One region of the Frankia sp. AgPm24 genome, then DNA from elsewhere that is predicted to be linked to it. Evidence: predicted binding sites of a transcription regulator. Region 1 holds the regulator's gene; each other region holds the start of a gene.
What was found. Region 1 encodes LexA, which represses DNA repair genes until DNA is damaged. Its sites were predicted from a motif close to CGAACNNNNGTTCG; they were not measured.
Positions count from the first base shown of each region.

Region 2: the regulator LexA is predicted to act here: its motif matches at 1,765-1,778, upstream of MXD61_RS24945 (HNH endonuclease signature motif containing protein).
Region 3: the regulator LexA is predicted to act here: its motif matches at 2,569-2,582, upstream of MXD61_RS03720 (HNH endonuclease signature motif containing protein).

Region 1 is NZ_JALKFW010000002.1:31,960-37,513, forward strand. It holds gene hflX (GTPase HflX) at 1-589, shown strand, start outside; gene lexA (transcriptional repressor LexA) at 664-1,428, opposite strand; gene MXD61_RS28280 (LysM peptidoglycan-binding domain-containing protein) at 1,739-2,197, shown strand; gene nrdR (transcriptional regulator NrdR) at 2,544-3,170, shown strand; gene MXD61_RS01020 (vitamin B12-dependent ribonucleotide reductase) at 3,461-5,554, shown strand, end outside.
Region 2 is NZ_JALKFW010000217.1:19,430-24,983, reverse strand. It holds gene MXD61_RS24950 (glutamine amidotransferase) at 1-195, opposite strand, end outside; gene MXD61_RS24945 (HNH endonuclease signature motif containing protein) at 212-1,522, opposite strand; gene MXD61_RS24940 (bifunctional 3-(3-hydroxy-phenyl)propionate/3-hydroxycinnamic acid hydroxylase) at 2,396-3,976, shown strand; gene MXD61_RS24935 (TetR/AcrR family transcriptional regulator) at 3,898-4,713, opposite strand; gene MXD61_RS24930 (NDMA-dependent alcohol dehydrogenase) at 4,932-5,554, shown strand, end outside.
Region 3 is NZ_JALKFW010000005.1:98,333-103,886, forward strand. It holds gene MXD61_RS03715 (hypothetical protein) at 1-658, shown strand, start outside; gene MXD61_RS03720 (HNH endonuclease signature motif containing protein) at 833-2,536, opposite strand; gene MXD61_RS03725 (TetR/AcrR family transcriptional regulator) at 2,938-3,741, opposite strand; gene MXD61_RS03730 (ABC transporter substrate-binding protein) at 3,899-5,467, shown strand.

The DNA of each region.
Region 1 (5,554 bases):
AGTGCTGGTGGAGGACGCGCTGTTCGCCACCCTCGACCCCACCGTGCGCCGGGCGACCCTGCCCGACGGGCGGGCGTTCACCCTGACCGACACGGTCGGGTTCGTCCGTCACCTGCCGCACCAGATCGTCGAGGCGTTTCGCTCCACTCTGGAGGAGGTCGCCGATGCCGATCTCATCCTGCACGTGGTCGACGGCTCCGCCGCGGATCCGGCCGGGCAGATCTCGGCGGTGCGGGAGGTCCTCAACGACATCGACGCGGGCGGCGTACCCGAGCTGATCGTCGTCAACAAGGTCGACGCGGCCGAACCGACGGTGCTGGCCGAACTGCGTCAGCTCGCTCCGGACGCGGTGTTCATCTCCGCGCGCACCGGAGACGGCCTCAACGCGCTCGTCGAGGCCCTGAGCCTGCGGGTGCCACATCCGGACGTGGAGCTCACGGTCCTGCTCCCGTACACGCGGGGTGACCTCGTCTCGCGGATTCACGCCATCGGCGAGGTTCTGAGTCAGGAACACACCGGTGACGGCACGCGCCTGACGGCTCGGGTCTCACCGGCGCTCGCCGCGGATCTCGACATGTTCCGCGCCTGAGCGGGGGCCGGGCACCCCGGCATTGACCTCCACCCGAACTGGCCGGCCGCCCCCAGGCGGCCGGCCATCGCCCGTCAGACCCGGCGCAGCACCGCGACGATCCGGCCGAGGATGGACGCGCCTTCACCCGGGATGTCACTGAAGCTCGGGTTCTCCGGGTGCAGCCACACCTTGCCGTCACGCACCCGCAGGCGCTTGACCGTGGCCTCACCATCGATCATGGCGGCGACGATCTCGCCGTTGTCCGCCACCGGCTGCTGGCGCACGACCACCCAGTCGCCGTCGCAGATCGCCGCGCCCACCATCGACTCGCCGACGACCCGCAGCAGGAACAGGGTGCCCTCGCCGACGATCTCCCGCGGCAGCGGGAAGACGTCCTCGATGGCCTGCTCGGCCAGGATCGGCCCACCGGCGGCGATCCGCCCGAGCACGGGCACGTATGTCGCCTGCGGATCGCTGGCGGCACCGGGGGCGGCCGGCGCCTCGCCGGGGAACGCCGGCACCACTGTCGCGGCGCTCCCACCGCCACCGGCGCGGCGCGGGCGGTCGGCGCCGAGCACCTCCATCGCCCGCGGCCGGTTCGGGTCGCGCCGGATGTAGCCCTTCTCCTCCAGCATCTTCAGCTGGTGCGCCACGCTGCTGGTACTGGTGAGCCCGACTGCCTCGCCGATCTCCCGCACACTGGGCGGGTATCCGCGCCGCTCCACGGCCGCCCGGATGACCTCGAGCACCTTGCGCTGCCGGGGGGTCAGTCCGGGCGCGTCCGCGGGGTTGTCCGGGAAGGGCCGCACGTTGCCGCGGGCACCGCCTCGGCGCGTTCCCCTGCTTTGGGTGGTCATCGCTTACCGCTCTCCTCGTCGCATACCGCGTAGTGGCCGGACGGCAACCCCAGGTCGCGGACCGTGATTCCACGCGATCGCTGGTCACCTGGGGTGCCCAGCCTCGCCACGGCGTGCAGTGTCCGCGACCGGGGGGGATCGTCCGGTCCACACCTGATCGTCTTGACGGTAACCGGATGGTCGCGGAATCTCAAACGTCTGTTCGAGCGTGTCTCTTCCTCTCCCCGCGGGCCCGTGTCACAATCGACCAGTAGTTCGATCGAACGGGAGTTCGTAACCGGCTCCTGTCCGCTCGCTCCGGGAGGTTGTCGTGAGTGTGGACCACGCGACGCGGGTCGTCGATCTGGCGGTGGTGCGGGCCCAGCGGCGCGGTGGCGCCGGCGGGTGGGCGTGCCATCCGTCCACGGGGTTCCGGGGCGCGATGGGGGCTTCCGCAGCCGTGGCGGCGTCCGGGGGCGTGGCGGGTTCCCGGGTCGGGGGTGGCGCCGAGCCGCCGTTGAGGCTGACCCGGCGGGGTCGGGCGGTCGTCGTCGCGGTCATCGCGCTGTGTGTCGCGGCCGCGCTCACGGTGATGGTGCCGCGTGCGTCGCTGGTGCGGGCGGATGAGCCGCGGCGCGGGCATCTGGTCGTGGCGGGGGAGACCCTCCGGGAGATCGCCGTCGCGCTCGATCCCGATGCCGACACCGGGGCCGTGGTCGATCGGCTGATGCGGGTCAACCACCTGTCCTCGCCCGATCTCGTGCCCGGTGAGTTCCTGCTGCTGGAATGAGGTCGGCGCGGTCGCGAACGCCGGCTGGAGCGGGCTGTGCCGGTCGTGGCGGGGCGTGGCGGCCGGGTACCCCCGACGGGTCGAACACCCTGAGTCCTCGGCCTGGCGGCCGGCCGGTTGTCGCGGTGACCTGCCGGTATCCCACGGTCCCGGCCGGCACGGCGGTGCTCGCGGACGGTTGCGGACCATCCGCGCACGGGTGTCCCAGCGTGGCACTGCGGGGGGTCGTTGTCCCAGCCATGGTGTGGTGCGCTAGGGTTGGGCACAACATCTGGTGCGTCGAGAGTGGCGTCGAGAGTGGCGTCGAGAGTGGTCGTGCCGGTCCGGGCTGAGGAGGCGTCAACGCGTGCGGTGCCCGTTCTGCCGGCACCCGGACAGTCGTGTCGTCGACAGCCGGGAAGCCGAAGAAGGCTCGGCGATCCGCCGGCGGCGTTCCTGCCTGTCGTGCGGGCGTCGGTTCACGACGATGGAGGAGGCCTCGCTGCGGGTGGTCAAGCGCAGCGGGGTGGCTGAGCCGTTCAGCCGGGCGAAGGTGGTCGCCGGTGTGCGCAAGGCCTGCCAGGGCCGGCCGGTACGCGATGACGATCTCGCCCTGCTCGCGCAGCGCGTGGAGGACGCGGTGCGCTCCGCGGGCTCCGCGGAGGTTCCCGCCGAGGCGATCGGCCGGGCGATCCTCGGCCCGCTGCGGGAGCTCGACGAGGTGGCTTACCTGCGGTTCGCGTCGGTGTACCTCGCCTTCGAGTCGCTCACTGACTTCGAGAACGCGATCTCGGCGTTGCGGGCGGAGACATCCACCTCCCGCCGCGAGCCCGTTCACCCGGCCAGTCCCGTTGACCCGGCGGGTGAGCGTCCGTTCGGCGTGGGCTCGTCCCGTTCCGCGCTCCATGGCACCGGCCCGAACGGTGCTGGTCCGCCGGGCGGCGGCGCGCGGGCGCCCGGCCCCCTGGTCGAGGTCGCGGCCGAGCACGGCTGACCGCGCCCGGCTCGCATCGCTCGTAGCTCGAGTTCTGGAAGCACGACCTCGCCACGCCGGTCCGCCCCGGTGAGTTCCGGGACGACCTGACCCCGCCGACGTGGATTTATTCCGTATGCCCCGATTCGCTATGCCGCTACGGCCCGCCCGTCCTGGGATGCCGGCCGAGTAGCCGCCGCGGTCGGTGGTGCGCGGGCATCTCAGGCACAGCGCGGCCGCCGCGTCATGGCGAGCCGGCCCGCGCCGAAAAGCAGTGCGCCGAAGAGCACAAGGACACCACGAGGAGCGTCATGACCGAAAGCCGCGGCACGAAGGCGAGCAAGGCGGCGGCCAGGCCGTCCGGGCTGAGGATTCGCCGTTCGCGGACGACCGCCGGGGTCCATCCGTACGACGAGGTCACCTGGGAGTCCCGGGACGTCGTCATGACCAACTGGCGGGACGGCTCGGTCAACTTCGAGCAGCGCGGGGTGGAGTTTCCCGACTTCTGGTCGGTCAACGCCTCCAACATCGTGACGAGCAAGTACTTCCGCGGCGCGATCGGCACGCCGGTCCGGGAGTCCTCGTTGCGCCAGCTCATCGACCGGGTCGTGCTCACCTACACCGCCGCCGGACGGGAACACGGCTACTTCGCCAGTGACGCCGATGCCGAGATCTTCGAGCACGAACTGGCCTGGATGCTGCTCCACCAGGTCTTCAGCTTCAACTCGCCGGTCTGGTTCAACGTCGGCACCTCGGCACCACAGCAGGTCTCGGCCTGTTTCATTCTTTCAGTTGATGACACGATGGAGTCGATTCTCAACTGGTATCGGGAAGAAGGGCTGATCTTCAAGGGAGGGTCGGGGGCGGGGTTGAACCTGTCGCGGATCCGCTCGTCGAAGGAGCTGCTTTCCTCGGGGGGCACCGCGTCCGGGCCGGTGAGCTTCATGCGGGGCGCCGACGCGTCGGCCGGGACGATCAAGTCGGGTGGGGCGACCCGGCGGGCCGCCAAGATGGTCGTGCTGGACGTCGACCATCCGGACATCGTCGAGTTCGTCGAGACGAAGGCCCGGGAAGAGGACAAGATCCGGGCGCTGCGCGACGCCGGCTTCGACATGGACCTCGGTGGGCGCGACATCGCCTCGGTGCAGTACCAGAACGCCAACAACTCGGTGCGGGTCACCGACGAGTTCATGAACGCCGTCGTCGACGGTCAGGACTTCGCCCTGCGCGCCCGGCTGGACGGCCGCACGATCGAGACGATCGACGCGAGGAAGCTGTTCCGCACGATCGCCGACGCGGCCTGGGGTTGCGCCGACCCGGGCATCCAGTACGACGGCACCATCAACGACTGGCACACCTGCCCGGAGACCGGCCGGATCAGCGCGTCCAACCCGTGCAGCGAGTACGTCCACCTGGACAACTCCAGCTGCAACCTGGCGTCGCTGAACCTGCTGAAGTTCCTGCGCCCGGACCGGACGTTCGACGCCGACGCGTTCGTCGCCGCCGTCGAACTGATCATCACCGCGATGGACATCTCGATCTGCTTCGCGGACTTCCCGACGCCCGAGATCACCACGGTCACCCGTGCCTACCGGCAGCTCGGTATCGGCTACGCGAACCTGGGCGCGCTGCTCATGGCCAGCGCCCGGGCGTACGACTCCGACGGCGGACGGGCGCTCGCCGCGGGGATCACCTCGCTGATGAGCGCCACCGCCTACCGCCGTTCCGCCGAGCTCGCCGCCATCGTCGGCGCCTACGACGGGTTCGCCCGCAACGCCGACGCGCACCGCCGGGTCGTGCGCAAGCACGCCGCCGCGAGTGACACCGTCCGCGCCGCGCACGGTGAGGACACCCGCGTGCTGGCCGCCGCGTCGAGGGAGTGGGCGAAGGCACAGTCCGTCGGTGACAAGCACGGTTGGCGCAACGCCCAGGTCAGCCTGCTCGCCCCGACCGGCACCATCGGTCTCGCGATGGACTGCGACACCACCGGTATCGAGCCGGACCTCGCCCTGGTCAAGATGAAGAAGCTGGTCGGCGGTGCCAGCATGCGCATCGTCAACCAGACGGTGCCGGCGGCGCTGCGCGCCCTGGGATACACCGAGGAGACCATCGAGGCGATCGTCGAGTTCATCGCCGAGCACGGGCATGTCGTCGACGCCCCGGGTCTGCGCCAGGAGCACTACGAGGTGTTCGACTGCGCGATCGGCGAGCGGGCGATCTCCCCGATGGGGCATGTCCGGATGATGGCCGCGGTGCAGCCGTTCCTGTCCGGTGCGATCTCCAAGACGGTGAACATGCCCTCGACGGCCACCGTCGAGGAGGTCGAGGAGATCTACCTCGCCGGCTGGCGGCTCGGCCTCAAGGCCCTGGCCATCTACCGTGACAACTGCAAGGTCGGCCAGCCG
Region 2 (5,554 bases), on a different contig from region 1:
CCGCGCGACATCGCCCACGCCGATGGGCCCGCCAAGAACGACAAGCAGGTCGGCGTCGACGAGTTCTGGTTCTGCTATCGGATCGATACCGGCATCGACATACCGGGTCTGGTAGCCGTGCTGTGTGAGGAGCGGGCCGAGTATTCCGAGGTCCTCGAAGGGGACGTGGCGGACTGCGACCGCGGTTCGGGGCATCGGCTCGTTCTCCCGGTTAAAAATCGGCGTACGTCTCCGGATACACGTGATACACCTGCTCCTCGGGGGTCGTCCACACGAAATGCCCGGGCTCCGGCTGGCGGAGATCCCATCTCTTCCCCGCACCGGCAGGCATCCGATCCGCCTGATGCTTCAGACGGTGATGCGCCCGGCACTGCGGTCCCAGATTCCCCGGCTCGGTCCGGCCGCCCCGCGCCGACCCCCGCGTGTGATCAAGATCGCAGGACGTGGCGGGAAGGTCGCACGTCGGGAAGACACACGTCGTGTTCCGAGCCCGGACATACCGGGCCAGCGGAGCCGACGGAAACCGGCGATCACCCACATCCAGGACCTGCCCCCGCTTCGGGGCAGTCAGCACCCGCCGCCACGTGCACCCCACGTCGGCAGCCATCTCACGCACGATCTCCGCGGGAATCGGACCGTAACCCGGCACCTCGCCCGGATGCTGCGCCAGACCCATCAACGTCTCGAACGGAACGATCACCTGCATCTCGACGTTGACCCGGCCCCGGTCACGCCCCATCAGCAGGTCGAACAGCACATCCGCCCGACGCTGAGCGAGACTCCGCTTCTCCCGCCCTTCAGCATCCCCCCGACCGTCCCTCTGATCACCCCGCCGGCCATCCGCCTGGCCGTTCCCCTGCCCACCCGTCTGGGCGTTCCCCTGATCGTCGACTTGGTCGTCGGCCTGCTTCGCGAGCTCATCGATCCGTGTGAACGCCGCCAGCGCCTGCTCCGCCGGCAACAACGCCGACAGACGGCCCATCCCATCGGCCTCCGGATGCAACGCCACGCCCCGCTTCTTCTCCGCCTTACGCCGCCGCCGATCCGCCCCGTCCGGATCGACCTTCGCGACCCGCCGGCTCACCGCCGCACCGAACGCCCTGTGCGTACGACGGCCGCCCCCGTTGCCCAGGACCGGCCCGAGAACCTCCCTGGCGTGACCATCCGCCAGATTCACCGTAAACCGATCCAATGCCGCCACCCGACCCACATCCAACACACCCTGCGCCAAGGCCACCACCGCCTCCGGCAACCGGCGCACACACCGCTCCGCGAACGCCAGCTCCCGACACCCCTGCGTCGCCGCCACATTCGCCACCAACGACAGCTCATCACCCGCGAACGCCGCGAACATCCGCGGCGACCCATCCGCACCCTCCCCCGCGCCACCCACCGGCCCACCCCGCCCCCGCGACGCCGACGAACCCGCGGCCTCCACCGGCCGGCCCCGCGCGAACTGCGCCCGCACCAGCAACCGCACCGCCTCCCACCGCGCGATCACCCCCGCGATCTCACGATCCATCTCCAGACAACGACCAGGCCCCCACTCCCCGATACGGCTCCCATCGATCTCCGCCGACGCCAACAGATCAGCCGTACCATCCGACCCCTCACCCTCCACCCGCACCCGCGACGCCGCCACTTCCACGCACCTGAGAACACCAGCCACGACACACCTCCAGGCGACATTCACTGCCCGCCGGCAGAACACGTCCACCGACCGGCCAGGAAAAGAAACCGGCACGTCCACGACCATCATTTTATCGAATGCATGTTCTAATCGTACGACCGCTGGAGGCGCCCGACAAGACCGGTCAGGAAAATCTGCGAAACGGATGCGCCATCACCGCTTCGCACAACCACAGCACCAAGCCCACCACCCCGATCAGCCCCGCGAAGACCAGCCAGATCCTCGAGGAAACAGCCACGCCCGAAATCGACACTCGACAACACGACCATCAGCCATCAGCCATCAGCCACTGTCGGCACTCACCAGAATGCGATAGGCTGCCCGATGGACCGAGAGTGCACTCGAAGCGACCATCAGGCAGTACATCACCGCGCCCGGTCCGGCCAGTACACATTCGCGCATGCGCATAATGGCGAAGAACCCGGTCGAGGCAGGCCACACCAACGGTCACACGAACCAGGGCGCGACCAGTCCACACGGTTCGCGCCACAAAGCGCCACGCCAATGCGCGGACTCCAGGCGAAAGCGTCGACTCGACCGCCACAGCCCGCATGGTCGAGTTGGACCCCGAGCAGACAGCGACTTCGCCCAGCGGCCCGGCCGCCGAGCCGATGGACCGCCACCGCCGGCGACCGCGACCCCACATCCGAAAGGTTCGACAGCACCCCACGGAAGTTCTACTCTTCGTAGAAGACAGGAGGGTCGATGATCAAGGATGTCCTGGTTGTTGGCTTCGGTCCGGTGGGAGCGGTGCTGACGGCGTTTCTCGGGCAGCGGGGCGTGTCGGTGCTCGCGGTGGACAGGGCGGCTACCACCTACCCACGTCCCCGCGCCGCCGGCCTGGACGAGGAGGTGCTGCGTCTGCTCGTCCGGCTCCCCGGGATGGCCGAGATGCTCGCCGATACCCGCGCGTCGACCCGGGCGACCTTTCTCGGGCCGGACCGCCGCCTGCTGCTCGCCGCCGGGCAGGGGCAGGCCGAACTCGGCGTTCCGGTCGGTGTGTTCCTGCACCAGCCGTCCGTCGAGGCCGCGCTGCGGGCCGGGATCGCGACGCTGCCCTCGGCTGAGGTCCGGCTCGGCGTGGGCGTGCGCTCGATCGACGACGGGGCCGACGCGGTGACGGTCGGCCTGGAGGACGACACCGTCGTGCAGGCTCGCTGGGTGATCGGCTGCGACGGGGCGACAAGCACGGTACGGGCGCTGATCGGCGTGGACTTCGCGGGCAGGACCTTCGTCCAGCCGTGGCTCGTCGTGGACACGCGCTCGGCCGAGCCGCTGCCGGTACCCGACGACATCGCCTTCGTTCTCGATCCACGCAGGCCCGCGGTGACGATGCCGATGCCCGGTGGGCACCGCTGGGAGTGGATGATGCTCCCCGGCGACAATCCCGAGCGGATGGCCGAGCCGGAGACCGTCACGAGCTTGCTCACATCCTGGATCGACCCGGGCACGGTCGCGGTGGAACGGGCGGCGGTCTACACGTTCCACGCCCGCATGGCGACCCGCTGGCGGGTCGGCAGGGTTCTGCTCGCCGGCGATGCGGCGCACACGATGCCGCCGTTCGCCGGCCAGGGGCTCGCCTCGGGCATCCGGGACGCGGCCGCGCTGGCCTGGCGGCTGACCGAGGTCCTCGCGGGACTACGGGATCCGGATTCACTCGATGACTACGAACGGGAGCGCCGTCCCCAGGTAGCCGCGATCACCACCCGGGCCATCCGGGCCGGTCGGATCGTGCAGACGACGAGCCCGGTCCGCGCGGCCGCGCTGCGGGCCGCGTTGCGCGCAGCGGCCCACGCTCCGGGGCTCGGCCACGCGCTGCGCTCCGGCGCCGCACGACCACGGACCCGGCTCCCGAAGGCCGCGCGGCCGCGGCGGGCACACGGCGGGGGCCGCTGGGCCGGGCGGGTGCTGCCCAACCCGTGTATCCGGACCGAGGACGGCCGAGTCTGCCGGCTTGACGACTTGCTCGGGTCGTCCTGGGTGCTGCTCGGGCTCGGCGACGATGCTGGAGTCGCACTGACGCCGCAGGTCCGGGCCTGGGTTGACCGCCGCGGCGGTACGACCCTGACCATCGGCCACGCCGTGTCGGCGGACCAGGACGATCAGCGTGCGCGGTCCGGTCCGGTCATCGTGGATCTCGACGGCACGGTGCTGCGGATGCGCGGGCGTTCCAGACAGCCCCCGGTGGCCGTCGTCCGGCCGGACCGTTACCTGCTCGGTGTCTTTCCGTCGTCGCGCCTCGAGGACGTACTCACCTCGGCGTCAGACGTTGGCGTGACCGGCTGAAGCAGGGCGCGGATCAGATATGTCTCGGCGAACACACGCTTGTCGGGCAGGCTGCGGCTGCTCCACGGCGGGGCCATCATGGCGCCACCGGCGGCGATCAGCCACCGTACGGCCTCCCACAGGTCGAGGTCGGCGCTCAGCTGGCCGCTGTCCTGCCAGCGCAGCAGCAGCGGCTCGAGACGCTTGTAGACAGCCTCGACGATCGGCTCCGTGGCCAGTGGCAGGGAGTCGCCGCTGGCCCGACCACCGGCGGCGAACAGCGCCTCGGTCAGCGCATCCCCGTCGATGAGGCTGGTGCCCCGCACGAACACCTCGACCAGGGTGACGCGTGCGTCGTACGGATCCGGCAGGGATTGCAGCGCCACGTCCATGGCGGTGTCGACCCGATCGAGCAGGACGGCGAGAAGCAGCTCATCCCGGCTGCGGAAGTACCGGTAGACGGTGGAGCGGGAGACACCGGCCTCCGTGGCGACCTCCTCGATCCGCATCCGGCTGGAGCCACGCCGGATCACGCAGCGCCCGGCCGCGGCCACCAGACGTCGGCGGGCCTCGGCATCGTCAAGCAGCGCGCTCTCGCTGCCCCACCATCCCTGACCGCGCCGCGGGCTCTGCGCATGATGCCGCTCCTGCGCGGGATGCGGGCCCTGCGCGGGATGCGGGCCCTGGGGGTCCGGGTGGTCGTGGGCTCGCGAGGGCGGGTCGTCAGGCGGTTCCGCGTCCGCACCGGGTCGGGTCATGCTGACAGCATTGGCCGATGCCCCGGCTGCTCGACAGGGCGGGGGTCGGTAACCGCGAGCGGCCCGCGACACGGTGGGCCCACCGCCGCTTGGTGCGCAGATCGCTCCCGTCGGCATGACTGTCTCACGGCGAGACACTATGGCATGGTTGTCTCGCCCTACTCAAGGTCGATCGTCCGGATGCGATCGCCTGCCGGACGTGCGAAAGGCGGCACCCCATGGTCAGCACACGAGCAGCTCTGCTGTTCGGCCCCGGTCAGGATTTCAAGATCGAGACGGTCGAGATCGACAATCCCCGCGCGGGCGAGGTCCTGATCGACGTCAGAGCCTGCGGCCTGTGTCATTCGGACGAGCATGCGCGCTCGGGCGCGATGCCGATGCCGCATTTCCCAGTGATCTGCGGGCATGAGGGTGCCGGCGAAGTGCTCGAGGTCGGGCCGGATGTCACCTCCGTCAGCCCCGGTGACCATGTCGCCATGTCGTTCATCCCGTCCTGTGGGCGGTGTACGTACTGCCTCTCGGGTCGGGCGTTCCTGTGCAACGACGGCGCCAAGCTGTTCAACATCGGGATGATCACCGATGGGCGGATCGCGCACCGGTTGGGCGACGAGGCCGTGGCGCGCTACACCCAGATCGGCGCGTTCTCCGAACGTCAGCTACTCGCCGAATCGACCATCGTGAAGATCGACCCGGACGTGCCGTGGGCGGTCGCCGCGCTGGTCTCGTGTGGCGTCGCGACCGGATTCGGTTCCGCGGTCAACCGGGCGGAGGTCAAGCCCGGCGACGCGGTGGCCGTCCTTGGCATCGGCGGGATCGGAATCAGCGCCGTGCAGGGCGCGCG
Region 3 (5,554 bases), on a different contig from region 1:
GCCCGGGCGCACCCGCGCCGTCGTTGATGTCTGCCTGAACGCGCTGTGGGCGGCCAAGCGCTTTCCCGAACGGGGCGAGTGGCTGCGCCGGCAGGCCACCGAGGCCGTGGCGGCCTACCCCGACGACCACCTGTTCCATTTCCGGCTCGCCCGCGGCCACCGGTTGTGCGGCGACTACGCCGCGGCGCTCAGCACGATCGAGACCGCGCTACGGCTGTTGCCGGCGATCGGCTCGAGAATCAGCCACAACACGCTCCAGGAGCAGTACCTGCGCGAGCAGGAGTCGATCGAGGAGGGGCTGCTGCGCGCCGCCGAGACCAGCGAGCAGCGGGCCCGTTGGCAGCGCCAGGCCGCCGCCGACCGCGACCTGCGCCGAACCCTGTCGCGTTCGTCCATCCAGGCCGTCGAACTCGTGACCGTGTTCACCGCGGCCATCGCCTTCACCGTCGGGTCGTTCCCGATCACGCTTTCCGGCGATCTCTCCCTGGGCGCCCGGGCGCTGCTCATGGGCATCCTCGGCATCGGACTGCTGCTGTTCGCCGTCACCATCGTCGCCGGCACCTGGTACCTCACCGGCCAGCATCACAACGGTGACGACAGCCCGGGCCGCCGCCGCGAGCCGCGCCCCGGCCCGGACGACGACCCCGACGACAGCTGAACCCACCGCGCTCGCCGTCGCACTCGTCGTCGCGGACACACCCATGCGCTGTCGCACCGGCCGGTACCGCAACCGGAACAGCACTACGGATCCCCTTCCTGGATGCCTCATCGCAGGCCCGACCAGGCGCCCACCCGGCCGTCCGGGTGATTCCCTGACCACGCCGGAGTGGCTTCAGCCGAGCAGGCCGCTGAACATGTCCGGCGGCGGCTGCGCATACGGATTACGCCGCGGACGGCGCTGCGGATCGATGAAGGAGGGCGGAATGAAGGAGGGGCGGCGATCCCCACTCACGACGATCTGCCACTTCTCACGATGCACCCGCCGATGATGCCGGGAACACAACAGAACCAGATTATCGATTTTCGTCTCGCCCCCATCGACCCAATGCTTGACATGATGCGCATCACACCATGAAGATGGGCGATCACAGTACGGGAAAGCGCAGCAGACATCCCGGGAGACCAGCGCCCTGCGGATATGCGGCGGGACGATTCTTTCCGACCGGCCGACATCCAACGGGACGCTGTCGGGGCCAAGGATGATCCGGCCTACCTGCGCGTCACAGGAGATCCGAAGAATGGCTTCCCGCGAAAGCGGAAGGCCCCATTCGGTCATGGCCGGCTCGTTTCCGTCACCAAGAAACGTGTCCCATCCGATGACGACCGTGAGATGCGGCCGAGTCCCGCCGGCGGCCGGGCCGACATCCGCCGACAGCGCGCGGCGCACGAACTCGACCAACGCGTCCGCCCGCCGACGGGCGGGGCTGCGCAGGTCACGCACCCCGTTCTTGCCCGGCGCCGGAGCGGACAGCCCGTCCAGCGCGGTGCGCAGCAGGGCCGCACCCTCGGCGTCGAGCTCTCCGCGGATCAGCGTCGTGCCCTCCGGGGTGTCGACGAACGTCAGCCCCCGTGCATCCAGCGGATCATGCCACCGACCCCCACCAGCGAACGTGCCATCCACGTCACCGCCGGCGCCGCTTTCACAGCTGCCACCCTCGTCTTCGCCTTCGCTCTCCTCGCCGGCACAGCCCCGAGACCCGGAGTGCTCCCCCGTGCGGCTGTCCTCATGCGGATCATCGCCGCCCGGCGAAGTATCCACCTGGGTCAGCTGCTCACGCAGCCGGATCGCGGCCCTCTTCAACTGGCGCCAGTCGAGCTGGCTGGCATCCTCCAGCAGATGCGCCTCAGCCTTCGCCCGCACCGCCTCGGGCAGGTGCTCCGGCAGGACATCCAGCCCTTCCATGATCACTAAGGCATGATCTGCGCTGATCCGCGCGGCGGCCAACGCCTCACCCGTCGCCCGGTACGGGCCGGCGAACAGCTTCTCCGCCAGGGCCACCTGGCGGGCGGCTTCTGACTTGGGCAGCACCAGCCGCCCGGCCAGCCACCGCGCCAGATCAATCGCGCCGTCGTTCGACGCGAGCCCCCGATCCTGCGCCTCGAGCAGCATGATGCTGCGCACCGCGGCCAATCGCGCGTCCAGATCACGCAACGCGCAGATCGCCTCGGTCACGTCGTCGGATGACCAACGCCACGCCTGCGACCCCAGCAGGCCTTCGACCGTTGCGGCCAGCGCGCCCAGCAGGCTTTCCGCTTCCGACCGGCCATCACCCGACGCCTCACCCGCGCAGCTCCCGGACGAGTCGCAACCAGCTCCGCCCGTGAACTCGGAAACATCCTCCTCGGATTCGGTCGGGAACTCCTGCGAAACACGACCTGGAACAGCGCGATCAAAGGAATCGGAACCCGCGGGGACATCCTGCGCGGCAGGGATGTCAGGGGCGTCCGGGAAGCCACCATTCCCACCATCAGAACGAATATCTGCGGAGCCTCCGGGCGGCTCAGGGCCGGCGGCTCCATTCGGATGAATGAGCATGCTCTGACGATAGCTCGACCGAAGTCATATGTCGAACACATGTTCTAAATCTGTGGAAAATGGCCCTGTGGAAAACGCTGCCACCCGAACGGACTACGCGGTTCCATGGCCCATCGGATCGTGCGCGGACCAGACCCCACCACCCTGGTCGGTGGGCACGGTCGAAGTCAGGATCAACCGCCCGGCTTCGGGTGCGGCCCAGCCCGGCACCCGACCAGCATCCGAGCCCCCATCCGACACCGCCATCAGCTCCGCCGCCAGCCACCATCAGCCCCGCCGGCGACGGCGGCCCAATCGCCAGGGCAGTGCCAGCCGACAGTGCGGTGCCAGCCGACAGTGCGGTGCCAGCCGACATGCGGCGCCAGCCGGCAGAAACGGTGCCAGCCGGCAAAACGGTGGCGTCAGTCGGCGGTCGTGGTGTCGGCGAGGGCGGCGCGAAGCAGGAGGGCGACGGACTGGGCGAAGGTGTCCGCCGCGGGGTCGGCGAGGGTGGGGCCGACGGAGGCCAGCAGCGGAAGGTCGTCCACGGGGAGGGCGGCTCGGTGGCGGCGGCGAGCGGCCACCGCGGCGGGCAGGGCGTGCTGGTCGAGCAGTTCGCCGACCAGCAGATGCCAGCAGCCTCGATAGGCGATCGCGGCTGCGATCGGGGCGAGACCGGCGGCGACCAGATCGGCGAGGTTCGCCTCGTCGAAGGCCAGTGACTCAGCCGCCACATACTGCCCGGCGACCAGGACGTACGGCACCCACGGCCTCGCGGCGAGCAGGTCGTGCGCGCCGACCAGGCGGGCGGTGAGGCGTTCCAGCGGCGTGTGACCGGGCGCGTTCACCGGCAGGTGCGAGGCGACCCGGCCGAGCATGGCGGCCAGCAGGGCTTCCCGGTCGGCGATGTGCCGGTAGAGCGAGGTGGTCGCCGTGTCCAGTTCGGCGGCGACGGCCCGCATGGTGAGGCCGTCCAGCCCGACCCGGGCGACGACCTGCAGCGCCGCGTCGACGACCCGGGTCCGGCTGAGCCCGGGTCGCGGTCGCCGATGCCCGTAGCGGCCCAGCGGCGTGGCCGCCGCCACGACACCGGTGACCGCTCGCGGCGTGCCGTCGGGACTCAATGTGCCGTCGGGACTCAATGTGCCGTCGGGACTCAATGTGCCGTCGGGACTGAGCGTGCCGTCGGGACTCAGCGTGCTGCCGTCCGCACCGGGGGTCCCCACCTGGTCATCTTCGCACACCACAAGGTGCCATCCAGAAGCAAACTTAGGACTTCCTTACGCGAGCAATGTACGCGTAAGGTACGCCTAAGTTGTCCGGACACCGGGACAGCGATCTGGGACGAAGCGGGGAGCAGGCCTTGATGAACGTTGATGTCCGATGAGCGGGGCGCTGACCAGGCGGGGATTCGGGCGCGCCGGCATGGTGGCGCTCGGGGCGCTGGGTGTGCCGTCGCTGCTCGCCGCCTGCGGGGATGACTCCAGCGGCTCGGCGGGTCCCGTGGCGGCGGCCAGTTCCACGCCTCGGCGTGGGGGTACGCTGCGAGCGGCCTACGCCAGCAGCCCGGCCGACACACTGGACATCATCCACGGCCATGACGTGCTGGGATCGGTGCGCGGGCTCGCGGTCTACGAGCGGCTCGGCGACGCCCATCCGGATGGTTCGGTCACGCCGCGGCTGTACGAGAGCCTGACGCCGAACGCCGATGGTTCGCGGTGGACGCTCAAGCTCAAGCCGAACATCACGTTCTCGGACGGCAAGCCCCTGACGACGTCCGACGTGCTGGCGAGCTTCGCGGCGTTCACGGGTACCGAGAGCGGCGCGTCGATCGCGATGTTCGACGCGAAGGCGAGCAGGGCCACCGACGCGCGCACGGCGACGATCGCGCTGACCTCCCCCGTCTACGACCTGCCAGCCCGGGTCAGCGGCGTCGTCCTGGTGATCATGCCAGGCGGGAAGCCGGCGACGAAGCTCGGCGACGTGGTCGGCAGCGGCCCGTACAGGATCGAGTCCTTCACGCCGGGGCAGCGCACCGTCCTGACCCGGCGCACCGACTACTGGGACGGCGACGCCCGCGGCCACCTCGACCGCATCGAGCTCGTCGCCGCGGCGGACGCGAAGGCCCGGCTGTCGGCGCTGCGCTCCGGCCAGGTCGAGTGGGCCGACGACGTCGCCTACCTGGACGCGTCCACGCTGCGCGCGGACAAGGCCATCAGCATCCACCGCAGTGGCGCCCAGCAGGGCCTCGCGTGGTTCCTGAACATGTTCGCCCCGCCGTTCGACGACGAAAAGGTCCGCCAGGCGCTCAAGTACGCCGTGGACCGGCAGAAGATCGTTGACACCGCCCTGTACGGCTTCGGCAGCATCGGCAACGACCTGTGGGGCCGGGGCCTGCCGAACTACAACTCCGCGCTGGCGCAGCGCACCCACGATCCGGACATGGCCCGCGCGCTGCTACGCGAGGCCGGCAGGCCGCAGGTCAAGGCCGAGCTGCTGACCTCGCCGATCGGCCCCGGTCTGGTGGAGGCGACACAGCTGCTCGCCGAGCAGGCCCGCGCCGTCGGTTTCGACATCACGGTGCGAACCATCTCGCCGGACGTCTACTTCTCCCAGCCCGAGCAGTGGGCCAAGGCGTCCGGGGTGGCCTTCGCGCAGGTCGGGGCGTTCACCGACATGGCCCCCCTGATCTACCTCTCGGATGGCCCGTACAACTTCGGCTGGAAGAGGCCCGCCTGGGACACCGCCTACAACAAGGCCGTCGGTGACCAGGACGCGGCCGCCCGCAGGACCGCCTTTGACGACCTGCAGAAGCAGCTCTACGACACCGGCCCGGACCTGGTCTGGGGTTTCGCGCCGCGTCTGGTCGCGACCGCGCCGTCCGTCGGCGGCGTCGACGCGAACCCCAACTACGGGGTCGCCGACCTGAGCTTCGTCCACCGCACCGGGTGAGCCCGGCGTCCCCTGACCCGGACGTCTCCCCCGTCCCGGTCTCCGCTGTCGACAGCACGACTGGCACCCCCAGCACGGACGGCACCC